DNA from 4 places in the Rhizobium sp. BR 249 genome. Region 2 is predicted to be linked to each of the others. Evidence: predicted binding sites of a transcription regulator. Region 2 holds the regulator's gene; each other region holds the start of a gene.
The links. Region 2 encodes LexA, which represses DNA repair genes until DNA is damaged. Its sites were predicted from a motif close to TGTTCNNNNTGTGTTCNG; they were not measured.
Positions count from the first base shown of each region.

Region 1: the regulator LexA is predicted to act here: its motif matches at 2,996-3,013, upstream of QD408_RS11930 (helicase-related protein).
Region 3: the regulator LexA is predicted to act here: its motif matches at 4,565-4,582, upstream of QD408_RS22355 (DUF5680 domain-containing protein).
Region 4: the regulator LexA is predicted to act here: its motif matches at 3,620-3,637, upstream of recA (recombinase RecA).

Region 1 is NZ_JARWKX010000010.1:117,662-123,662, reverse strand. It holds gene QD408_RS11930 (helicase-related protein) at 1-2,834, opposite strand, end outside; gene QD408_RS11925 (DUF3309 family protein) at 3,628-3,783, shown strand; gene QD408_RS11920 (YMGG-like glycine zipper-containing protein) at 3,811-4,071, shown strand; gene QD408_RS11915 (beta-ketoacyl-ACP reductase) at 4,485-5,210, opposite strand; gene QD408_RS11910 (acetyl-CoA C-acetyltransferase) at 5,283-6,001, opposite strand, start outside.
Region 2 is NZ_JARWKX010000022.1:35,531-41,531, forward strand. It holds gene eno (phosphopyruvate hydratase) at 1-720, opposite strand, end outside; gene kdsA (3-deoxy-8-phosphooctulonate synthase) at 861-1,706, opposite strand; gene QD408_RS20030 (VOC family protein) at 1,703-2,596, opposite strand; gene lexA (transcriptional repressor LexA) at 2,795-3,514, shown strand; gene QD408_RS20040 (ComEC/Rec2 family competence protein) at 3,495-5,918, opposite strand.
Region 3 is NZ_JARWKX010000027.1:35,908-41,908, forward strand. It holds gene QD408_RS22335 (DUF1467 family protein) at 1-106, shown strand, start outside; gene proS (proline--tRNA ligase) at 696-2,018, shown strand; gene QD408_RS22345 (lipoprotein-releasing ABC transporter permease subunit) at 2,034-3,338, shown strand; gene QD408_RS22350 (ABC transporter ATP-binding protein) at 3,353-4,036, shown strand; gene QD408_RS22355 (DUF5680 domain-containing protein) at 4,053-4,517, opposite strand; gene dnaE (DNA polymerase III subunit alpha) at 5,034-6,001, shown strand, end outside.
Region 4 is NZ_JARWKX010000024.1:33,702-39,702, reverse strand. It holds gene cckA (cell cycle histidine kinase CckA) at 1-1,295, shown strand, start outside; gene QD408_RS21005 (pseudouridine-5'-phosphate glycosidase) at 1,563-2,489, opposite strand; gene QD408_RS21000 (carbohydrate kinase family protein) at 2,578-3,522, opposite strand; gene recA (recombinase RecA) at 3,752-4,840, shown strand; gene alaS (alanine--tRNA ligase) at 5,006-6,001, shown strand, end outside.

The DNA.
Region 1 (6,001 bases), on a different contig from region 2:
CCGCGCTCCTGGCCATGACCGCCACGGCGTTCGCCATGCCCGCCGCGCGCCTGGCGCTGGTTGTCGTTGCGGCCACCGAGACGCCACAGAAGAACCGGTTTCGGTTCGGCCGGCTCGCCGGCTTCTCCAGAAGCGGATGCGGCGTCCGCGGAAGCAGAAGCCTCCGCCGGAGCATCTGTTTCGGCCGCTTCCGGCGCCGTGCTCTCAACGGCTTCCGCGGCAGTCGCCTCGGCAGCTGCCGAAACCGCCTCGGCAGCGGTCTCGTCGGTCGCCCCGTCAGCATCGTCGTGATCGGCCTTTTCGGCCGTCTCTTCCGCAGGCGCGTCAGCGGCGGCAGGCGCAGAAGCCGCATCCTGTGTCGCAAGATGGGCCGACGCCTCTTCCGCCTTCACCGCATCGGCGCGATAGCCGAGGCCCTTGAGGATTTCCTCCATGTCCTCCAGCGTCGCGCCGAGGATCGACAGCATCGCCGTCGTTGTCGTGAAGCGGCGGCCGTCATAGGCGCCCTCCGGACGGTTGTTCTGGCCGGGCTTCCATTGCAGCAGCGGACGGATGATGTCTGCCAGCCGTTCGAGAATATCGATGCGCACGGCGCGCTTGCCGAGGAAGCGGAAGCCGGCGAGCTTGTAGAACATTCGCTCGAAGCTTGGATCGGTGACGACGGAGGTGCGGCCGGCCGCGAGCACGGGGATGAGATCGCCGTAGCCGGGTTTGTCGAGACCATCGTTCTTCAGAGCCCAGAGAAGCGTGATGAGCTCGGCCGGGGCCGGCTTCAGCAGCGCCGGGACGAAGATGTGGTAAGCGCCGAACCGCACGCCGTAACGGCGCATCGAGGCGCGCGCCTCCTGGTCCAGCGACTTCACCTCTTCAGTCACGTCGCGACGGAAGAGCACGCCGAGATTCTCGACGAGCTGGAAGGCAAGCCCCTTGGCAAGACCCTGCAGGTCTTCGGCGCGGGACAGATCGTCCAGCGGCTTCAGCACCGTGCTGATGTGATGATTGACGAAGCGCTCGATGCGGGCCGCAACGTGATCGCGGGCATTGCCCGTCAACTGCTCGTCGGCGAGCAGAATCACCCGCGGGCGCATGACGTGATCGCTGCCGGAAAGCCGCGCCACGGGATCGCCGACCCAGCGGATCAATCCATCCGAGCCGATCGCCAGATCGCTGTTGCCAGCGGCATGCAGCCGGGCCGCGCGGGCTTCGAACTCGAGCGCGAGCGCCTTCTGCGACGCAGCCTGAACCGCCTTGGCATCCGGTCCATCCGTTCCCGCCACCGGCGTGAAGCGGAATCCGCTCAACTGCCCTACATGATGTCCTTCAACGAAGACATCGCCATTCACACTGATTTCAGCTTCCAGCATCGCATTCTCTCTCAGGCGCTTCATGAGCACAGATGTCCTGCGATCAACAAAGCGTTTCGTCAACCTTTCATGTAACGCATCGGACAATCGATCTTCGATTTCCCGCGTCTTTTCCTGCCAATGTGTCGGATCGGCCAGCCAGCCGGGCCGATTCGAGACATAGGTCCAGGTTCTTATCTGCGCGATTCGCGCCGAAAGCGTGTCAATTTCCCCATCAGTTCGATCCGAGCGATGAACCTGCTCCGCAAGAAACTGCTCGTTCACCGTGCCATAGCGCACGAGATCGGAAAAGAGGGTCGAAATAAGATCGGCATGTTGTGCCGGAGTGATACGCCGGTAGTCGGGCAGCGCGCAAGCCTCCCAGAGTTTTTCGACGCGGGCCGGCCTGTCGGCGAGGTCGATCACCTCGGGATAGCGCGAAAGCTGTTCCAGCGCCTGCTGGTCGACCGCCGGCAGCGCCCGCGTCAGTCCCGGCACGCGCGGCCCGGCCTCCAGGCTGGCGCGCAACGACTGGATCGAGGAGAAGTCCATCTCCGTCGTGCGCCACTGCAGAACCTTGACGTTGTCGAATTCATGTCCCTCGATCCGCTGCACCAGCTCCTCGTCGAAGGGCGAGACCTGTCCGGTGACGCCGAAGGTGCCGTCCCGCACATGCCGCCCGGCGCGGCCGGCGATCTGGCCGAGTTCGGCCGGATTGAGATTGCGGAACTGGTAGCCGTCGAATTTCCGGTCCTGGGCGAAAGCGACGTGATCGACGTCGAGATTGAGGCCCATGCCGATCGCATCGGTCGCCACCAGATATTCGACGTCGCCCGCCTGGTAGAGCGCGACCTGCGCATTTCGGGTGCGCGGGCTGAGCGCCCCCAGCACGACGGCAGCCCCGCCGCGCTGCCGGCGGATGAGCTCGGCGATGGCATAGACCTCGTCGGCGGAAAAGGCGACGATGGCCGAGCGCTGCGGCAGCCGGGTGATCTTCTTCTGCCCGGCGTAAAGGAGATGGGAAAGCCGCGGCCGCTCGACGATCGTGATGCCGGGCAGGATATGCTGCAGGATCGGCCGCATTGTCGCAGCACCCAGCAGCAGCGTTTCATCACGGCCGCGAAGATGCAGGATGCGGTCTGTGAAGATATGGCCGCGCTCGAGATCGCCGGCGAGCTGCACCTCGTCGATCGCGACGAAGGCGGCCTTGGTCTCCCGCGGCATCGCTTCGACCGTGCAGACGGAAAAGCGCGCATTGGGCGGCGAAATTTTTTCCTCGCCGGTGACCAGCGCCACGTTCTGCACGCCGACCTTCTCCACCACCCGCGTATAGACCTCGCGCGCCAACAGCCTGAGCGGCAGGCCGATCACGCCGGTTCCGTGCGCAACCATGCGCTCGATGGCATAATGGGTCTTGCCGGTATTGGTCGGCCCGAGCACGGCGGTCACACCGCGCCCGCTCAGAATCATCGGCTGCGAAGTCAGAGTCATCGGTCCATGCAAACGAGGCGGGCGGCCCCAGGAAAATTTCGGCCTCCGGATGGAAGCACAGAACACATGGACAGCCGCCGCCGCAAACGCAAGGGAAGATTTCAAATTGCTAACGGAATTACGACCTTTGCGAGTCGTTCGGAACGCCGGAATTTCCGATTCGGAACAGCTTGAGAACGAATCAGCGACGAATCGCTGACTCCGGCTGATTCAGCTTTTGTTCACGGCTAACTATTGATTTTGAATCACTTTTTCCCACTAGATGCTGAATCTTGGGATTCTTGCTCGTTCGCATTTTCACCATCACGATCGACGATTCCGACCGGGCATCGGCAATCGAAAATTGCGCCCGAAATTAACCTCTCGATCAAAGCCGGAACGAATCGGCGACGAATCGCCGACCGTCTCGTTTTCGCCTTTCGTTCACGGCCATATCTGGTGGTCGAGTCTGGCTGGAGCGCTAGATGCGGATCGCCGGCGGATCTTCTTGCCCCGCATCATCGCATCGCCATTAATCTTTCAAGAGCCGGATTCATAAGGCGTTAAATCGAATTCGCCGAAGCCTGCGCGCCGATCAAAAACGGAACGAATCGCTGACGAATCGGCGACATCGGGATCTTCTCGCTTTGTTCACCGCAACATATTGTATTTAAATGACTTTTTAACCATGCGAACAGGTTTCGATATGACGCAAATCGGGCGGCGTCACATTTCCTGGCCTAACCGGGAACAAAAATCGCCAATACGGGTTTCTGGTCCATCAGATTGCGGATGAAATGAAGGAAACACACCCATGCTTGGCACAATACTTCTCATTATCCTCATTCTGCTCCTGATCGGAGCCTTGCCGAATTGGGGTTACAGCCGTGGCTGGGGCTATGGACCTTCTGGCGGTTTGGGGCTAGTTCTCGTGATTATCATTATCCTTGTACTAATGGGCCGCATCTAAGGCCCACCTAACCTGGGGAGTTACGACATGATGAAGAAGATCGTTCTTATTGGCGCGCTCGTCGGCGCTCTGGCGTCCTGCACCGCGACCGAGCAAGGCACCGCGATCGGCGCCGGCACCGGCGCTATCATCGGCGGCGCCGTCACCAACAGCTGGGGTGGTGCCGCAGTCGGCGCCGTTGCCGGCGGCCTGACCGGCGCTCTCATCGGCCAGTCGGTCGAACGCCGCGGCTACTGCATCTATCGCGACCGCTACGGCCGCCGCTACGAGGCTCGCTGCCGCTACTGACCGGCGAAAGCATATCGGACTCCCAACGGGCGCTTCTGCGCCCGTTTTTCTTTGCCGCGGGTCCGTCAACATGACGTTGACGATCGGTCGCGAAAGTCAAATCTACCGGCGCCCGCTAGCCAGGCGCATATTTCCTTCATGAGCGCAGGGCAGGCACCATCGCCCGACGCACTGAAAGGAATATTTCCATGGACCAGATTGTCCTGAATTCCGTCATGGCCGCCCTTATCGCCGCGGCTTTCCTGACAGCCGCGATCTCAGCTCTTCGCAGCAGAGATCGCTCGCGGCAACGAGTGCCGGTCAAGATTAGGGTTCAGCGGGACCGGAACATCGGCAGCCGCCTCTGACTCCCGAACAAAAAGCAAAGGCGCGTCCTGCAACGCGCCTTTGCAAATCGATAAGCGTTCGCTGCGTTAAACGAAGAACTGCCCGCCATTGGCCGTCAGCGTCGAACCGGTGATGAAGCCGGCATCGTCGGAGGCGAGGAAGGTGACGCAGCGCGCGATCTCTTCAGGCTCGCCGAGGCGGCCGACCGGGATCTGCGGAATGATGCGTTCGTTCAGCACCTTCTCCGGCACGGCAAGCACCATCTCGGTTCCGATATAACCGGGGCAGATGGCGTTGACGGTGATATTCTTCGCCGCCCCTTCCTGGGCGAGCGCCTTGGTGAAGCCGAGATCGCCGGCCTTGGCGGCCGAATAATTCGCCTGTCCCATCTGGCCCTTCTGGCCGTTGATCGACGAGATATTGACGATACGGCCGAAGCTGCGGTCGCGCATGCCCGTCCAGACCTGATGCGTCATGTTGAACAGGCCAGTGAGGTTGGTGTTGATCACCTCATGCCACTGCTGCGGCGTCATCTTGTGGAACATCGCGTCACGGGTGATGCCGGCATTGTTGACGAGGATTTCGACCGGCCCGATCTCGCTTTCGATCCTGGCTATTCCCTCGCCGCAGGCGGCGTAGTCCGAAACGTCCCATTTGAACACCGGAACGCCAGTGGCCTCATGGAAGGCGTTGGCCTTCTCGTCGTTGCCGGCGTAGTTGGCCGCAACCCTGTATCCGGCATTTTTCAGCGCTACGGAAATCGCCGCGCCGATGCCGCGTGTACCACCAGTGACCAGAGCCACTCTGCTCATGTTCCACTCCCCTTCTTTGTTTTTTGCCCGCCTCACGGCGGGCTTTTCAATCAATGACGGATAGTATGCTGTTTAAAGCGCCTCAAAGCACATGGCGACACCCATGCCGCCGCCGATGCAAAGCGTGGCGAGGCCCTTCTTCGCGCCGCGGCGCTTCATTTCGAACAGCAGCGTGTTGAGAACGCGCGCGCCGGAGGCGCCGATCGGATGGCCGATCGCGATCGCCCCGCCGTTGACGTTGACGATCGAAGGATCCCAGCCGAGATCCTTGGTGACGGCGCAGGCCTGCGCCGCAAAAGCTTCGTTGGCTTCGACGAGATCAAGATCGCCGACCGACCAGCCTGCCTTTTCGAGCGCCTTGCGCGACGCCGGGATCGGGCCGGTGCCCATGATCGAAGGATCGACGCCCGCCGTTGCCCAGGAAACGATGCGGGCGAGCGGCTGGATGCCGCGCCGGACCGCTTCCGCTTCGCTCATCAGCACGGCGGCGGCAGCGCCGTCATTGAGGCCGGAGGCATTCGCGGCCGTGACCGTGCCCTCCTTGTCGAAGGCCGGGCGCAGCTTGCCCATCGCTTCCAGCGTGGCGCCGTGACGGATATATTCGTCGGCGTCGACGGTCACGTCGCCCTTACGCGTCTGGATGACGTAGGGGATGATCTCGTCGGTGAAGCGGCCGGCCTTCTGCGCGGCTTCAGCCTTGTTCTGCGAAGCGACGGCAAACTGATCCTGCTCGTCACGCGAAAGCTGCCACTGCCGCGCGACATTCTCGGCGGTGATGCCCATGTGATAGC
Region 2 (6,001 bases):
GAGGCCGAGGTAGATGTCCTCGCCCGGCCTGTAGCCGGCTTTCTCGACCGACTTCATGATGAAATCGAGGGCTTCGGAAGCGCTCTTCAGGCCCGGTGCGAAACCGCCTTCATCGCCGACATTGGTGTTGTGGCCCTGTGCCGCGAGTTCCTTGCGGAGCGTGTGGAAGACTTCCGAGCCCATGCGCACGGCTTCGGCGATCGTATCGGCGCCGACCGGCAGGATCATGAACTCCTGGAAGTCGATCGGATTGTCGGCATGGGCGCCGCCGTTGATGATGTTCATCATCGGCACCGGCAGCAGGCTTGCGGAAGCGCCGCCGACGTAACGGTAGAGCGGCAGGCCGGAAGCCTGAGCGGCGGCCTTGGCGACTGCAAGCGAGACGCCGAGAATGGCGTTGGCGCCGAGGCGCGACTTGTTCGGCGTGCCGTCGAGCTCGATCATGATGTTGTCGATCTGGATCTGATTTTCGGCGTCGATGCCGCCGATCGCGTCGAAGATCTCGGTGTTGGCGGCCTCGACCGCCTTCTGGACGCCCTTGCCGAGGTAGCGCTTGCCGCCGTCGCGCAGCTCGACCGCCTCATGCGCGCCGGTCGAAGCGCCCGAGGGTACAGCCGCGCGGCCCATGCTGCCGTCTTCGAGATAGACATCGACTTCGACGGTGGGGTTGCCACGGCTATCGAGAATCTCGCGGGCAATGATATCGGTGATTGCAGTCATGGGTTCTTCCTGCTCGGGTGGGTGATAGGGGTTCGAAACCGTCTTAATCGAAGGTGCGCAAATTACAATGGCACTTTGCGATCCCTTCCATGTCCATATCCAGTCGTCGCTACAGCACGTTCGTGTCAGGCTTTTGACTGTCAGCCCTTGGCGACCGCGTCGAAGGCCAGCAGCTTTTCGAGAAGCCGCGGCATATCCTTGAGATAGACCATGTTCGGGCCGTCGGAAGGCGCATTGTCCGGGTCCTGATGGGTTTCGAGGAAGACGCCAGCAATGCCGGTGGCGACTGCGGCGCGCGCCAGCGTTTCGACGAACTCCCGTTGACCGCCGGAGGATTCGCCCTGCCCGCCCGGCTGCGCCACGGAATGGGTCGCGTCGAAAATCACAGGCGCACCCATCGCTGCCATGATCGGCAGCGAGCGCATGTCGGAGACCAGCGTATTGTAGCCGAAGGAAGCGCCGCGCTCGCACAGCAGCACGTTCGGATTGCCGCTGGCATTGAGCTTCTTCAGGACGTTCTTCATATCCCAGGGCGCAAGGAACTGGCCCTTCTTGACGTTGACGGCGCGGCCGGTCTTGGCGGCGGCGATGAGAAGGTCGGTCTGGCGGCAGAGGAAGGCCGGGATCTGCAGAACATCGACCACCTTTGCGACCTCGTCGCATTGCTCGGCGGTATGGACGTCGGTCAGGACCGGAAAACCGAATTCCTTCTTCAGGTCGGCAAAGATCTCCATGCCCTTCTCAAGCCCGATGCCGCGTTCTGCCGAAAGCGACGTGCGGTTCGCCTTGTCGAAGGAGCTCTTGTAGATGAGGCCGATGCCGAGCTTTGCGCAAAGCTCCTTCAGCGCGCCGGCCATCATGAAAGCATGATCCCGGCTCTCCATCTGGCAGGGGCCGGCGATCAAGGACAGGCGGCCGGTATTGGAAAAGGTGACCTGGCCGTTGCCTTCGCCAACCTTGACTTCGGAATTGGTATTGGAGCTCATCGTGGTTCCTCGAAGGCGAAGAGCGTGCCCTGACCGGGCGCGGGCTTCACCAGAATGCGATTGTTCTTGCGCGTGTAGGTCACCCCGTTAGCAGCCAAATGCGCTTCTGTCACGGCAAGATCGGCGACATTGAAGAGGATTGCCCGGCCCCGCAGGCCGCGCTCGGCGGATGAGACGGCGATCTCGAAATAGGCCTCAAGCCCTTCCGGCGTCATCAGGCTGATTCTCGCATTCGATGCCGCGATATTGACGCCGAAACCGGTTTTCTCGACTGCCGATTGCGCCGCGGCAAGGCTGACGAAGGCGCCGAAGGCCGCTGGTTCCGGGGCTGAAAGCGCCACCTCGGCAATTCCCGTGACGCCATTGGCATGTTTCTCCAGCGCACCACGATCGGCCGGCAGCGGGTTGATGCGCTGACAGGTGAACAGGAAGAGATCGGGCGCGCGCAGATCGCCCGCAAAGGCCAATTTGAAGCTGCCGACGCTCTCCGAACCATCCGGCATCTTCATCGGCCGGCTGAACTCCAACATCTCGCCGGCGCTCGATCCCCTGGTGGCGAACTTCTTATGATCGAGGGTGGAATTCTCGGTGGCGAAGACGATTGCCGAAAGCCCCTCCTCGCCGCAGCGGAAGCGGAAAGCCTGGTTGCGGGCGGTGAAGACATTGCCTTTCCGCGCCGATGCCTCGCTCTCCTCGACGCTCGCAACGCCGAGCGGCTCCAGATAGGTTTTGTCGGCGAAGAAGACGCAGGCATTTTCCGTTCCAAAGGGATGGCGCGCATCGGCGGCAACGGTGAAACCGAGCTTGCCGAGCCTCTCGCGCGCAAGATCGATATTGACGACCGGCAGCACGACATGATCCAGCGGGTGCGGCTTGGCATGCTCGTTCATCGGTTCCTCTCCCTGAAATGGCAAGAGATGTGCGACAGCGCACTCTCAATTCAAGACTTGCCTGCCAAATCCCGCAAATGAAAATAAAAATCGCAACGAGTTGATGGGAAGTTTTACGGAAATTTAGCTACTTGCGGAACACATATGGAACATATAGTGTCTGTTCTGGATTTGTTTCAATCACGGGGTCTGACGTCGATGCTCACGCGCAAACAACAGGAGCTACTCCTTTTCATTCATGAGCGCATGAAGGAATCCGGCGTTCCACCGTCTTTCGACGAGATGAAGGATGCCTTGGATCTCGCCTCGAAATCCGGCATTCACCGCTTGATCACGGCGCTCGAGGAGCGTGGCTTCATTCGCCGCCTACCGAACCGCGCCCGCGCCCTCGAAGTGATCAAGCTTCCGGAGGCCTACAGCCCCAGCATCCAGCCCCGGCGCGGTTTTTCGCCGAGCGTCATCGAAGGCAGCCTCGGCAAGCCCCAGCCGGTCGCCGCTCCCGCTCCTGCAAAGCCCGTCGCCGACAACGGCAACTCGGTCTCCGTGCCCGTCATGGGCCGCATCGCCGCCGGCGTTCCGATCTCGGCGATCCAGAACAACACCCACGACATCGTGGTTCCGGCCGATATGCTCGGCAATGGTGAACACTATGCGCTGGAGGTCAAAGGCGATTCGATGATCGACGCCGGTATCTTCGATGGCGACACCGTGATCATTCGCAATGGGAGCACCGCCAGCCCTGGCGACATCGTCGTGGCCCTCGTCGACGACGAGGAAGCGACGCTCAAACGCTTCCGCCGCAAAGGCGCTTCCATCGCGCTCGAAGCGGCCAACCCGGCTTACGAAACCCGTATCTTCGGGCCGGATCGCGTCAAGGTTCAGGGCAAGCTCGTCGGCCTCATTCGCCGCTATCATTGACACCGGGCGGGCTGGATTCGGCAAAACTCCCGCTGCGCCAATCATAAGCGCGATGGCGCATCCACGGCCGCGACAGCGTGCTGAATGCGGTGACGGTCTGCGGACCGTCATCCGTAAAGCGCAACTCGACGGAACCGGTCCGGCGCAGCGTCTCGCCAGTGAAGAGCGTCGCGCGTGAACGGCAGCGGTCGAACCGCAGCCGCACCGGCGTCACGACGATATTGCCCACATCGCAGGCCGGGCCGAGATAGGCGGCGTTGTCGATGACGGTTACGACTTTTCCATTTGCCAGCCGCGATATGCACCAGGCCTTCTTAACGCAGGAAAAGCGGTTGGCCTCGCCGTTTGCCGCGGCCGCCTGCATCGCGCTCCTCGCTTCCTCCCGCTGATCCGGGGAAAGCTGCAGACGCCGATCGTCTGCCTCGGGGATAGCGGGGCCATCCAGCATCTTCGGCGAATGATGGGTCGGCAGGACCAGCGCTCTCTGCCACTGATCGAAAATGAAATTCGGCGGCCTTTCGCGAGTGGAGGCCATGGCTGCGGCCTCAACGATCCCGACAAGACCGCCATCCTCCGAAATGACAAGGTCCGGCGAGTGGGCGGATGGAAGAACAAGCAAAACGAGCGTCGAAGCCGTCATGACGGCGGTGCCGATACGGCGCAGGCGCGTGCGCAAGAGCGTCATGAGCAGGAAGCCGGCAACGGCAACAGCGAAGTACCAGCCGGGCAAACGGCCGATCCCGATGCCGCCACCCCAGCCGGAAACCGTCTTTGCGACCGCGATCACCAGGTCGAGGCCAAATCCGACCACCTTCCAGGGCAGTGCGTCCAGACCGAAAGGCATGAGCAGCATTGCCAACAGGCCGGCGGGCATGACGATGAAGGAGATGATGGGTATCGTCGCGAGGTTTGCCGGCAAGCCGTAAGCCGTCAGGCGATGAAAATGCTCGATCGAAAAGAGCGCGGTCGAAAAGCCGCCGATCAACGAAGTTAGGAAGACGCCGGCAAAGAAGCCTCCGACCGCAACGAAGGGCCGAACGATCGGCAGTTTCAGAAAGGCATTTTCACGGACGCGCCGATCCTTCCAGAGCTGATAACCCGATACCAGCGCCAGCGTCGCGGCAAAGGACATCTGGAAGCTCGGACCCAATACCTCGGACGGTGAGATGGCAATGATGACCAGCGCGGACAGCGCGACATTGCGCAGGCTGATCGACGGCCGGTCGAAGAAGACGGCGATCAGCATGACGGCCATCATGATGAAGGCGCGTTCGGCCGAGACGGCGAAGCCGGAGATCAGAAAATAGGCGGTAACGGCGAGCAGCGCGCCGCCGGCGGCGATCTTCTTCGTTGGATAGGCCTGGGCGATACCGGGAAAGAGGCTGAGCAGCATTCGAAAGCCGACGAAGAAGATGCCGGCAGACAACGCCATGTTGAGACCCGATATGGCGATGATATGGGCAAGTCCGGACTGGCGCAGCGCCTCCGTCGTCTCATTCGAGATGGCGCGCCGCTCGTCGGTCACGAGGGCGGCCGCAAACGCACCGGTGTCGCCGGGCAGGACCGATCTTATGCGATCACCGATGCCACTGCGCAGCCGGTAGAGCCATTCGAGCAGCGCTTCCGATGTCGATGCCGCGGCCTGCGGCCCCGCCTGCACATCGACCTTGTCGGGTGCACCATAGAAGTAGCCGTTTGCGCCGATGCCGTCGAAATAGGCGCCGAAGGAGAAATCGTTGAGTTCGGGAAGCGCCGGCCCTGCCGGCGGCGTCAGCCGCGCCCTGCCGGTAATGATGTCGCCGATCTCGAAAGAAGCGTCCGCTCCGCGGGCGATCGCCGTGACACGCTCCGGCGGCCGTTTCAGCGTTGGCGCCTCGGTGGCGGTGACGGCAAGAATGTAGCGCCATCGCCCGCGATCGTCGCCCTCACGCCGCTCGACACGGCCGGTTATCGTCGTCGTCACGGCGGAATCAAGAATTACGGTCGAGGCTCGCCAGGTCTCGAACTGCGCCGAAAGCATGCCGCAGACCACAAGTGCGAGCGCCAGCAGCGTTGCCCGCAAGACCGTCCTGCCGCTGCCGATGACGGGGATGGCGACCATCAGCACCGACAGGCAGATCAGCGACGTAACAATCGGAAAATCCGATGCCGCGAGAAACCAGAAGGCGGCTCCCGAGCCGAGGAAGACCGGTGAGAACAGCAGTAGTCCTCCGTGGTCCGCCTCTTCGCCCAACATGCGGAGGCCGGCACGCAACGCTCGTCGAGCCGCGCCCGGCAGCCGATGGCGCAATGGCGTCGCCGACTGCGTCCTTGCCGGCCGCACCGCAGATGGCGCAAAACCCGAGGCATCGGCGGCTCCAGCGCCTGTTTCCGGCCGCAATTCGACTGTCCTCAACCCCTGCATGCACCGCCCGAAAACCACCCGCCAAGGCAGCCAGAATGCAGCCTCCCATCAAATCCTGCAAGGATAATCGATTGAAATACGAG
Region 3 (6,001 bases), on a different contig from region 2:
GACGACGCTGATTTCTGCAATGATCTACGGCGCCTGGTATGTCTCCGACACCTATTTCGGCTGGGGCTTCGATGCCCTTCCACAATTGGGGCCGAGCTTCTACTAAGAAGTAGCTTTTGCTCAAAGTTTGAGCAGATGTAAATTCGAGAGACGGTATACCGTCATACCAGTGTCATATTGTTACGGCAAAGAGCTTCCGTAACGGAATGAGGCCATATCCCCCTATGAGAGATGGTCGGATTTTTGGATCTGTGGAAGGCGGAAAACCAAAAAAAAACAAGGCTAAAAGCCTTGTTTTAAGTATCGCGTGATCTGTAACCGTTGCCGGGGCTGCGACGAGCGCGCCTAAGATCTGATCCTCCCAAGACTTGACCGCGAAATGGCAAGAATTAACCTCCTTGCCTGTTTTGTGAGCTAAAGCTAGCTCAAACATTGGGCTTTGTCATTACCTTTTTTTGCATTTTTGCTACACTCTAGCAAAATTTTTCTGTTGACAAGATTTTCGTTCAAACCCTTATAAATACGCGCTTTTTCACGTCCTTCCATTTTGCGGGTGCGAACATGCGCCTCGGGGAGGCTGCCAGCGTCCGTTGCGGGTTTCCTTCCTGCCGCGAAGCGGCTATGAACGCTCCCGACATTAACAATTGTCTTCGATTCCGCTTCTCCGCGGGATCTCAACTGGTCCGGAATCCGCCATGCGTCTGTCCCGCTTCTTCATGCCCATTCTCAAGGAAAACCCCAAGGAGGCAGAAATCGTCTCCCATCGGCTCATGCTGCGCGCCGGCATGATCCGCCAGCAGTCGCAGGGCATCTATTCCTGGCTGCCGTTGGGTAAGAAGGTTCTCGACAAGGTCAACAATATTATCCGCGACGAGCAGAACCGCGCCGGCGCCATCGAGCTTTCCATGCCGACCCTGCAGTCGGCCGATCTCTGGCAGGAAAGCGGCCGCTATGATGCTTACGGCAAGGAAATGCTGCGCATCAAGGACCGCCAGGACCGGCCGATGCTCTACGGCCCCACCAACGAGGAGATGGTGACGGATATTTTCCGCTCCTCCGTCAAGTCCTATAAGGACCTGCCGCTCAATCTCTATCACATCCAGCTGAAGTTCCGTGACGAGATCCGGCCGCGCTTCGGCACCATGCGCTCGCGCGAATTCATGATGAAGGACGCCTATTCCTTCGATCTGACCCGCGAAGGGGCGGAGCATTCCTACAACAAGATGTTCGCCGCATACCTCAGAACCTTCGATCGGCTTGGCCTGCGCGCCATTCCAATGCGCGCCGATACCGGCCCGATCGGCGGCAATCTGAGCCATGAATTCATCATCCTCGCCGATACCGGCGAATCCGAAGTCTTCTGCCACAAGGACTTCGTCGGTTTCGATATCCCCGGCGAAAACACCGATTTCGACAGCGTCGAAGGCCTGAAGGCGATCTTCGACAAGTGGACCTCGCTTTATGCGGCGACCTCGGAAATGCACGACGAGGCGGCCTTCAACGCCGTTCCCGAAGGCGAGCGTCTTTCGGCACGCGGCATCGAAGTCGGCCACATCTTCTATTTCGGCACGAAATATTCCGAGCCGATGGGCGCGAAAGTGCAGGGGCCTGACGGCAAGGAACACTTCGTTCACATGGGTTCTTACGGCATCGGCCCCACACGCCTTGTTCCCGCCATCATCGAAGCATCGCATGATGACAACGGAATCATCTGGCCGGCATCGGTCGCGCCCTTCGATGTCGTCGTGATCAACATGAAGGCGGGCGATCAGGCCTGCGACGATACCTGCGAGCTGATCTATGCCGCGCTGAGCAAGGCCGGCAAGGATGTGCTCTATGACGATACCGACGACCGGGCCGGCACGAAATTCGCGACCGCCGACCTGATCGGGGTGCCTTTCCAGATCATCGCTGGCCCGCGTGCGGTCGCAAACGGCGAAGTCGAGGTGAAGGACCGCAAGACCGGCGCGCGCGAAACGATGACCATCGAAGCGGCGATCAACAGGTTCGTGGCTTAAGGAAACGGAGGCGAAATGGCAGAGGCAGCAGTGGACCGGAGTTCCAAATCCGGCTTGGGTCCGGCTGGCAAGCCATTTTCCACCTTCGAACGCCTCGTGGCGTGGCGCTATCTGCGCGCCCGCCGCAAGGAGGCCTTCATATCGGTGATCGCCGGCTTCTCCTTCGTCGGCATCATGCTCGGCGTGGCGACGCTCATCATCGTCATGGCCGTCATGAATGGCTTCCGCACCGAGCTCGTCTCGCGCATCCTCGGCATCAACGGTCATATGATCGTGCAGCCGGTCGACGGGCCTTTCACCGACTATGCCGACCTTGCCGGCAGGTTCGCCGCCGTGCCCGGCGTCAAGATGGCGCTGCCTTTGGTGGAAGGCCAGGTGCTCGCCTCCGCCCAGGCCGGCGGCAGCACCGGCGCGCTGGTGCGCGGAGCCCGCGCCGACGATCTGACCAAGCTCAAGACGATTTCCGAAAACATCAAATCGGGCGACATGGTGGGCTATGCCTCCGGTGAAGGCGTGTTGATCGGCACCCGCATGGCCGATCAGCTCGGTCTGCGCGTCGGTGACCTGATTACGCTGACGTCGCCGGATGGTGACATTACGCCGATGGGCGTCAGCCCGCGCGTCAAGTCCTACAAGATCTCCGGCCTCTTCGAGATCGGCATGTCGGAATATGATTCCTCGATCATCTTCATGCCGCTCGAGGAGGCGCAGCTTTACTTCAATGCCGAAGGGCTGGTGCAGTCGATCGAGCTCTTCGTCGACAACCCCGACGATATCGACAATCTGAGGCCCAAGGTGGAAGAAGCGGCCGGCCGCCAGATCGCCATTACCGATTGGCGCCAGCGCAACCAGACCTTCTTCTCGGCGCTCCAGGTCGAACGCAACGTCATGTTCATGATTCTGACGCTGATCGTGCTTGTCGCGGCGCTGAACATCATTTCCGGCCTCATCATGCTGGTGAAGGACAAGGGCAGCGATATCGCCATCCTGCGCACCATGGGCGCCAGCGCCGGCGCGATCATGCGCATCTTCTTCATGACCGGGGCGGCGATCGGCATCGTCGGCACGCTTGCGGGCGTGCTGCTCGGCGTTCTCGTCTGCGTCAACATCGAATCCATCCGCCAGTTCTTTTCCTGGATCTCCGGCACCGTAATCTTCAATCCGCAGGTCTATTTCCTCAGCCAGCTGCCGGCCGAGATGGATATCAGCGAAACGATCTCGGTGGTCGTCATGGCGCTCAGCCTCTCCTTCATCGCGACCATCTTCCCGGCCTGGCGCGCCTCCAGGCTCGATCCGGTGCAGGCCCTGCGCTACGAATAAGGAATGCCGCCTTCATGAAACGCAACGTCGTTCTCAAGCTTACCGGCGTCGAGCGCCATTACGGGCAGGGCGATACGCTGCTCGCCATCCTGAAAGGCGCGGATTTCTCGCTGTCGAAAGGCGAGATGGTCGCGCTCGTTGCTCCCTCCGGCACCGGCAAATCGACGCTGCTGCATGTCGCGGGTCTGCTCGAACATCCCGACGGCGGTGAAGTCACCATCAATGGCCACGCCTGCGACGGCCTTTCCGACGAGAAGCGTACCGCGATCCGCCGCAGCGAGATCGGCTTCGTCTACCAGTTCCACCATCTCCTGCCGGAATTTTCGGCGCTCGAAAACATCATGATGCCGCAGCTGATCGCCGGGCTGTCCTGGAAGGAAGCCGGCGAGCGGGCCGGCCAGCTTCTCGATTACATGCGCATCGGCCATCGTGGCGCCCATCGCCCCGGCGAACTTTCCGGCGGCGAACAGCAGCGCGTCGCGATCGCCCGGGCCGTCGCCAATGCGCCGAGCTTGCTTCTGGCCGACGAGCCAACCGGCAATCTCGACCCGGAAACGGCAGCTTACGTCTTCGACGCGCTGGAGGCGCTGGTGCGCCAATCCGGCCTCGCCGCCCTCATCGCCACCCACAATCACGAACTCGCCCGTCGCATGGACCGGCGCGTGACGATCTCGGACGGCAAGATCGTCGACTTCTAGCGCATCGGCCCAGCGATCAGGGGATGACCAGCCCGCCGCGATAGTCGAGCGCATAGGCCTTGCGGCCGCCGACCATGATGCATTGATGGCCGTTGAACCGGTCGCAGCCGCCTTCGCTGCGGTCGATATAACGGCCGAGTGGATGATCGAATTCCATTCCGCCAAGAAACCGGCCTTCCCGATACATTGCCGAGAGCGCCGCCTTGATCACCGTTCCGGCCGCACTGCCGTCGATGAGATCGGGCGCGATGACGCAGCCGAAATAATTCATCGCCCAGATGGGTTCATCGGCAAACCACACCACTTCCTGGCCGGCGAAATCCGTGCCGCCGAAATAACTGTCGAGATAGCGCCAGTCGCCGCTGAAATAGCCGATATCATGAGCACCCGGCCGGCAGGGCAGGCGAGGCACACCACCCCCGACGTAGGTCGCGGCCTTGGCCTCGACAATGAAGCCGTGCAGCATCGCGCTATCGAGCATTATCATCCTCCTCCCCTGACTCATCTGAATTGATATAACAGGACGGTTAGAACATAAGAAGAACAAAATGGCGAGCGGCGCTTTGTTCCTCTGGGGCACACGCGTCCGACATTGGACGATCCGCGCCGATCCGTCCCGGGTTGGGAATGCCAGGCGCGGTTGCCGGGTATATTCAACGCCGGCATCGAGGCCGCGCGCGATTCGCAGCACGCGACGGGCATTTTTCAAACGCAAGTACGGAGGAAAAGATTCCTGTTGACATGCGAACATATATGGAACAAATTAAAAACATAACGAGTAAAGGAGAGCCAAATGACTGACATGATCCGTGATATCGCAGCATTCACCTCCATCGCAATGTTCGTTGCCAGCTTCTCGCTTATCGTCATCGCGATCTAAAGTTTTCAGGGGATCGCATGGCAGTCATGCGGTTCGGACGCGGGACTTCTTCTGGACATCATCGCCCTCAATGCCGACAATGCGTCCGATTCATTCGGGTGATTGGGAAGGCATATCATGGCGGAGACGGCAAAGGGTTCAACGGGTGAGGCGACCGGCGGCACGCCGGGCTTCATCCACCTAAGGGTCCACTCCGCCTATTCGCTTCTCGAGGGCGCGCTGCCTCTGAAGAAGATCCTTTACAAGGCGACCGGCGACAGCCAGCCGGCGATCGCCATCACCGATACCAACAATCTGTTCATCGCGCTGGAATTCTCTCAGAAGGCGATGGACGAGGGCCTGCAGCCGATCATCGGCTGCCAGGTCTCGATCGACATGGAAGACGGGCTGGAAACGGAAAAGCGCGGCGGCCAGCAGGCGGTGATCAAGCTGCCGTCGATCGTTCTTCTCGCCGCTACGGACGCCGGTTACGAACGCCTCGTCGATCTCGTCAGCCGCGCCTATCTCGGCGGCGAGGGCAATCAGGCCATCCATATCAGGGCCTCTTGGCTGGAGGAGGCAGGGACCGAAGGGCTGATCGCTCTGACCGGCGCCCTGACCGGGCCGGTCGATGCGGCGCTCAAGGACGGCCATCCCGCCCAGGCGGAAGTCCGGTTGCTCGCGCTGAAACGCCTCTTCGGCGACAGGCTCTATGTCGAGCTGCAGCGGCACGGCACCTACGACAAGCGGCACGAACAAAAAATTGTTGGGCTGGCCTATGCCCATGACCTGCCGCTGGTTGCGACCAACGAAGCCTTCTTCCCGGCGCGCGACGACTACGACGCCCATGACGCGCTGATGGCGGTTGCGCACAACGCCATCGTTTCCGACGACAGCCGCTTTCGCCTGACGCCGGATCATTACCTGAAGAGCCGGGCCGAAATGGCCAAGCTTTTTGCCGACCTGCCGGAAGCGCTGGAGAATACGATCGAGATTGCCAGGCGCTGCTCCTTCGTGCTGAAGACGCGAAAGCCGATCCTGCCGCGCTTCACCGGCGCCACCGACGATGCCGAGGAGGCCGAGCGCGCCGAGGCCGGCGAATTGCG
Region 4 (6,001 bases), on a different contig from region 2:
TCTACGTCAACGCGGTCATCGACCAGAGCGACGAGGCACCCGAGGAAGCGGCGATCGTCTATGCCGTCGAGGTGACCGAGCAGAAGGCGCTGGAAGCGCAGATGGCGCAGACGCAGAAGATGAATGCCGTGGGAACGCTTGCCGGCGGCATCGCGCACGACTTCAACAACGTACTGACGGCGATCCTGCTTTCCTCCGACCATCTGCTGCTGCAGGCGCGCCCCTCGGATGCGAGCTTCGCCGACCTGATGGAGATCAAGCGCAACGCCAATCGCGCCGCCGTGCTGGTGCGCCAGCTGCTCGCCTTCTCGCGCAAACAGACGATGCGGCCCTCGGTGCTGAACCTGACCGACGTCGTCGGCGACCTGCGCATGCTGGTCGACCGGCTGCTCTCCGGCACCAATGTCAAACTCGACGTGCAGTATGGCCGTGATCTCTGGCCGGTCAAAACGGACCTTTCGCAATTCGAGCAGGTGCTGATCAACCTCTGCGTCAATGCGCGCGACGCCATGCCGGAGGGCGGCACGCTGACGCTGCGCACCCGCAATCTGACCGCCGCCGACGTTGCCGCCTTCAACTATTCCTATATGCCGGCCGAGGACATGGTGCTGGTCGAGGTCGCCGATAACGGCACGGGCATTGCGCCTGAGATCATGGACAAGATCTTCGAGCCGTTCTTCACCACCAAGGATGTCGGCAAGGGAACCGGTCTCGGCCTCGCCATGGTCTATGGCATTGTCAAGCAATCGGGCGGTTACATCCAGCCGGAATCCGAAGTCGGCAAGGGCACGACCTTCCGTGTCTTCCTGCCGCGCCACATTCCGGAGCCGGCCGTTGCAGCGGAAGCGGGCGCGATCGACGGCGCCATTGCCGGAACGGAAGTGCTGCCGCCGCCCGTATCGTCGCAGCAGCCCGAGGACCTGACCGGCTCGGCCGTCGTTCTCCTCGTCGAGGATGAAGAGGCGGTGCGCCGCGGTGGCAAGCGCATGCTGGAAACACGGGGCTATACCGTGCACGAGGCGGGCTCGGGGGTCGAGGCACTGAGCATCATGGAAGAGCTCGACGGCAAGGTCGACATCGTCGTCTCCGACGTCGTGATGCCCGAAATGGACGGCCCGACGCTGCTGCGCGAGCTGCGCAAGAACTATCCCGACCTGAAATTCATCTTCGTTTCAGGCTATGCCGAGGACGCGTTTGCCCGCAACCTGCCGCCGGATGCGAAATTCGGGTTCTTGCCGAAGCCGTTCTCGCTGAAGCAGCTTGCTGTCGTGGTGAAAGAGACGCTGGATAGTTAGGGCTGCGGCTTGGCGGTTTCAGTAGAGGGTGCGCTGTGTGGCACCCCCCTCTGTCCTGCCGGACATCTCCCCCACAAGGGGGGAGATCGACAAGCGGCCTGACCGTCGCACACAGCTACCGCTTTGCCGGGCGACAACGCTTGTTGTTTGGGGAAACCCGCGCACCCAGCCGATCTCCCTCCTTGTGGGGGAGATGTCCGGCAGGACAGAGGGGGTGTTACACGGCACTATCTATCTGTATGGCCGGACCAGCCCGCCCGTCAAAAATTACTCGCCCAGCGCCACGGCAATCTCCGCCGCAAGCCGGGCATTGTTCTCCACCAATGCAATATTCGTCTTCAGGCTCTGGCCGTCCGTCAGATCGAAGATCGTGCTCAGGAGATAGGGCGTCACCGCCTTGCCGGTGATTTCGTCGCGCTCGGCGCTATCAAGTGCCCGCTCGATATAGATTTCCATTTCCTCGCGCGCGATCTCGTCGGCTTCGGGCACCGGATTGGCGACGAGCATGCCGCCATCGATGCCGAGCTGATCGCGCACGGTCTGGAAATTGGCGATGGCCGCCGGGCTGTTCAGCGACAGCGGGCTTGGGATGCCCGAGGAGCGCGACCAGAAGGCGGGGAATTCTTCGCTTTCGTAGGTGACGACGGGTACGCCGCGGGTTTCCAGCACTTCCAGCGTCTTCGGAATGTCGAGGATTGCCTTGGCGCCGGCGCAGACGACGATGACGCCGGTGCGCGCCAATTCTTCCAGATCGGCCGATATATCGAAGCTTTCCTCGGCGCCGCGATGCACGCCGCCGATGCCGCCGGTGGCAAAGACGCGGATGCCGGCGCGGGCGGCAGCGATCATCGTCGCCGCGACCGTGGTGGCGCCGGTGCGGCGCTCGGCGATCGCGAAGGCGAGGTCAGCGCGCGACACCTTCATCACATCAGTCGCCTTGGCGAGCTGCTCCAGTTCGGCGGATTCAAGGCCGATATGCAAGGTGCCGTGGATGACGGCGATCGTTGCCGGGACGGCGCCCTGTTCGCGGATGATCGTCTCGACGCTGCGGGCCATCTCGATATTGCCGGGGTAGGGCATGCCGTGGGTGATGATGGTCGATTCCAGCGCCACCAGCGGCGCGCCGCGCTGCTTGGCGCTGGCGACTTCCTTCGAATAGGCGATCGGCAGAAGAGGAGAGATGGGCTTGGTCATGATCTTTTCCTGTGATCGGCAGAGCATGATACCGAAAAGCCGGGCGGGTTTCGAACGGCGTCATGCTCAACTCTTTAATTCAGCCGCTTCAATGCAGAATTCTGGCCTCGGGAACAAGGGCAAGCGCCTCATTCAGGAGAACCGGCGTCAGATTTTCATTGACGGCGTGCCGCGACTGCACGGTCAGCACTGCTGCTGCCGCGCCGTGGCGAACAGCCTCCGCGAGCGGCAAGCCTGACATCAAGGCGGCGAGTGTGCCGGCGGCAAGGGAATCTCCGGCGCCCGTGACGTCGGCGACGGTCTCGGCGATCGGCGGCTGCAGCGTCACGGCGCGGCCCTCACAAATCGCAACCAGCTCGCGCCGGCCGCGGGTGACGACGGCGTTTCGGATGCCGATTTCGTTCAGGAGCGGCGGCCAATCGCCCACATCCTCCGGCTGTCCGCCGGTAAGAGCAGCGGCTTCGGCCTCGTTCAGGAACAGATAGTCGATATCCTCGATGCAGGGTTTCAGCCTGACAACCTTGGCCGGCGAGATCGCGATCGCCGCGACGGGTTTTGCGAGGGAGCGCGCCTTCGCGACGATTGCCGAGATCGTCTCTTCCGGCAGGTTGGCATCGAAAAGGATGAAATCATGGGCGGCGAAGGCTTCCCGCACCCAGCGGATGGAGAGCCGGCGCGGCACGAAGAAACGGTAGAGTTCCATGTCGGCAAGGGCGATGACGAGGTTGCCGTCCTTCTCGATGATCGCCGTGTAACTCGGCGTCTTGCGGTCGAGGAAAACGAAGGGGCGGTCATCGACGCCGGCGAAATCGGCGGCTTCACCGACCATCTCGCCGGTAGCGTCGCCGCCGCGCGGCGAGATCATCGTCACTTGAAAGCCGAGCCTTGCGAGATTGCGCGCGGCGTTGAAGCCGCCGCCGCCCGGTTCCTCGAACCATGTGCCGGGATTGCTGGTGCCTGGCGCCGTCTCGCCGGAAATACGGCCGCGCCGATCGATATGGGCGCCGCCGAGAACGAGAATCTTTTTCTTCATTTCAGCTGCTCTCCTGGCGCCGAAGGAGCGAATCGACCGGGAGAGCACCGTTCCGCCGGAGCCGGTTTTGACGGCTTAAGCCTTTGCTTTGCATCGATAAAACAAATATAGAACACGAACCGTTTTACCTTTTTCTTTCAATTGTTTGATCGCCTATTGCGGGAGTGGAACAAATAGGGTACAAACTCGACATTGCTTGAGCGGCTTCAATAACCTAAAGGTGGATCGGATGTCTCAGAATTCATTGCGGCTGGTAGAGGACAAATCGGTGGACAAAAGCAAGGCGCTTGAAGCGGCACTCTCACAGATAGAGCGGTCGTTCGGCAAGGGCTCGATCATGAAACTCGGCTCCAACGAGAACGTCGTCGAGATCGAGACGGTTTCGACGGGCTCGCTCGGCCTCGATATCGCGCTCGGCATCGGCGGCCTGCCGAAGGGGCGTATCATTGAAATCTACGGGCCGGAAAGCTCCGGTAAGACGACGCTCGCGTTGCAGACCATTGCGGAAGCGCAGAAGAAGGGCGGCATCTGCGCCTTCGTCGACGCCGAACACGCTCTCGATCCGGTCTATGCCCGCAAGCTCGGCGTCGATCTGCAGAACCTGCTGATCTCGCAGCCCGACACCGGCGAACAGGCGCTCGAAATCACCGATACGCTGGTGCGCTCCGGTGCCGTCGACGTTCTGGTCGTCGACTCGGTCGCTGCGCTGACGCCGCGCGCTGAAATCGAAGGCGAAATGGGCGACAGCCTTCCCGGCCTGCAGGCCCGCCTGATGAGCCAGGCGCTGCGCAAGCTCACCGCCTCGATCTCCAAGTCGAACTGCATGGTGATCTTCATCAACCAGATCCGCATGAAGATCGGCGTCATGTTCGGTTCGCCGGAAACGACGACGGGTGGCAACGCGCTGAAATTCTATGCTTCCGTCCGCCTCGACATTCGCCGCATCGGCGCGGTCAAGGAACGCGAAGAGGTGATCGGCAACCAGACCCGCGTCAAGGTCGTCAAGAACAAGATGGCGCCTCCCTTCAAGCAGGTCGAATTCGACATCATGTATGGCGAGGGCGTTTCCAAGACCGGCGAACTCGTCGATCTCGGCGTCAAGGCCGGCATCGTCGAGAAGTCGGGCGCCTGGTTCTCCTATAACAGCCAGCGTCTCGGTCAGGGCCGTGAAAACGCCAAGACCTTCCTGCGCGACAATCCGGATCTCGCCCGCGAGATCGAGCTGTCGCTGCGCCAGAATGCCGGCCTGATCGCCGACCGCTTCCTGCAGAACGGCGGACCGGATGCCAATGACGGCGATGACGCGGCGGAAATGTAATTTTCGCGCTCAGTTCGTCTGCCAGTCCATTTGAAAGTCAGACCGGCCGCATTCCCTGATCAGAATGCGGCCGGTTTTGTTTGTCGGCTGGACAGTGGCGGAGGCGAACGTTAAAAGCCGATGGATTTGTATTTATCCGCCTTGGGCAGCATTGAAGGGCATAGAATGAGCGGCGTGAACGATATCCGGTCGACCTTCCTCGACTATTTCAAGAAGAACGGCCACGAGATCGTTCCGTCTAGCCCGCTCGTGCCGCGCAACGACCCGACGCTGATGTTCACCAATGCCGGCATGGTGCAGTTCAAGAACGTCTTTACCGGCCTGGAAAAGCGTCCCTATTCCACGGCGACGACTTCGCAGAAGTGCGTGCGCGCCGGCGGCAAGCATAACGACCTCGACAATGTCGGTTATACCGCGCGTCACCTGACCTTCTTCGAAATGCTCGGCAACTTCTCCTTTGGCGACTATTTCAAGGAGAATGCGATCGAGCTTGCCTGGAAGCTCGTGACCGAGGGGTTCGACCTGCCGAAGCATCGCCTGTTGGTGACCGTCTATTCCGAAGACGAAGAAGCAGCGGCGCTGTGGAAGAAGATCGCCGGCTTCTCCGACGACAAGATCATCCGCATCCCGACCTCCGACAATTTCTGGCAGATGGGCGATACCGGCCCCTGCGGCCCTTGCTCTGAAATCTTCATCGACCAGGGCGAGAACGTCTGGGGCGGCCCTCCCGGTTCGCCTGAGGAAGATGGCGACCGGTTCCTGGAATTCTGGAACCTCGTCTTCATGCAGTTCGAGCAGACCGAGCCCGGCGTGCGCAACCCGCTGCCGCGTCCGTCGATCGATACCGGCATGGGTCTGGAGCGCATGGCCTGCATTCTCCAGGGCGTCCAGAGCGTTTTCGACACCGACCTGTTCCGCACGCTGACCGGCGCGATCGAGGATGCCGTCGGCGTCAAGGCCGCGGGCAGTGCCAGCCATCGCGTCATCGCCGATCACCTGCGCTCGTCCGCCTTCCTGATTGCCGATGGCGTTCTGCCGTCGAATGAAGGCCGTGGCTACGTGTTGCGTCGTATCATGCGCCGCGCCATGCGCCATGCCCAGCTTCTCGGCGCCAAGGAGCCGTTGATCTACAAGCTTCTGCCGACGCTGGTGCAGCAGATG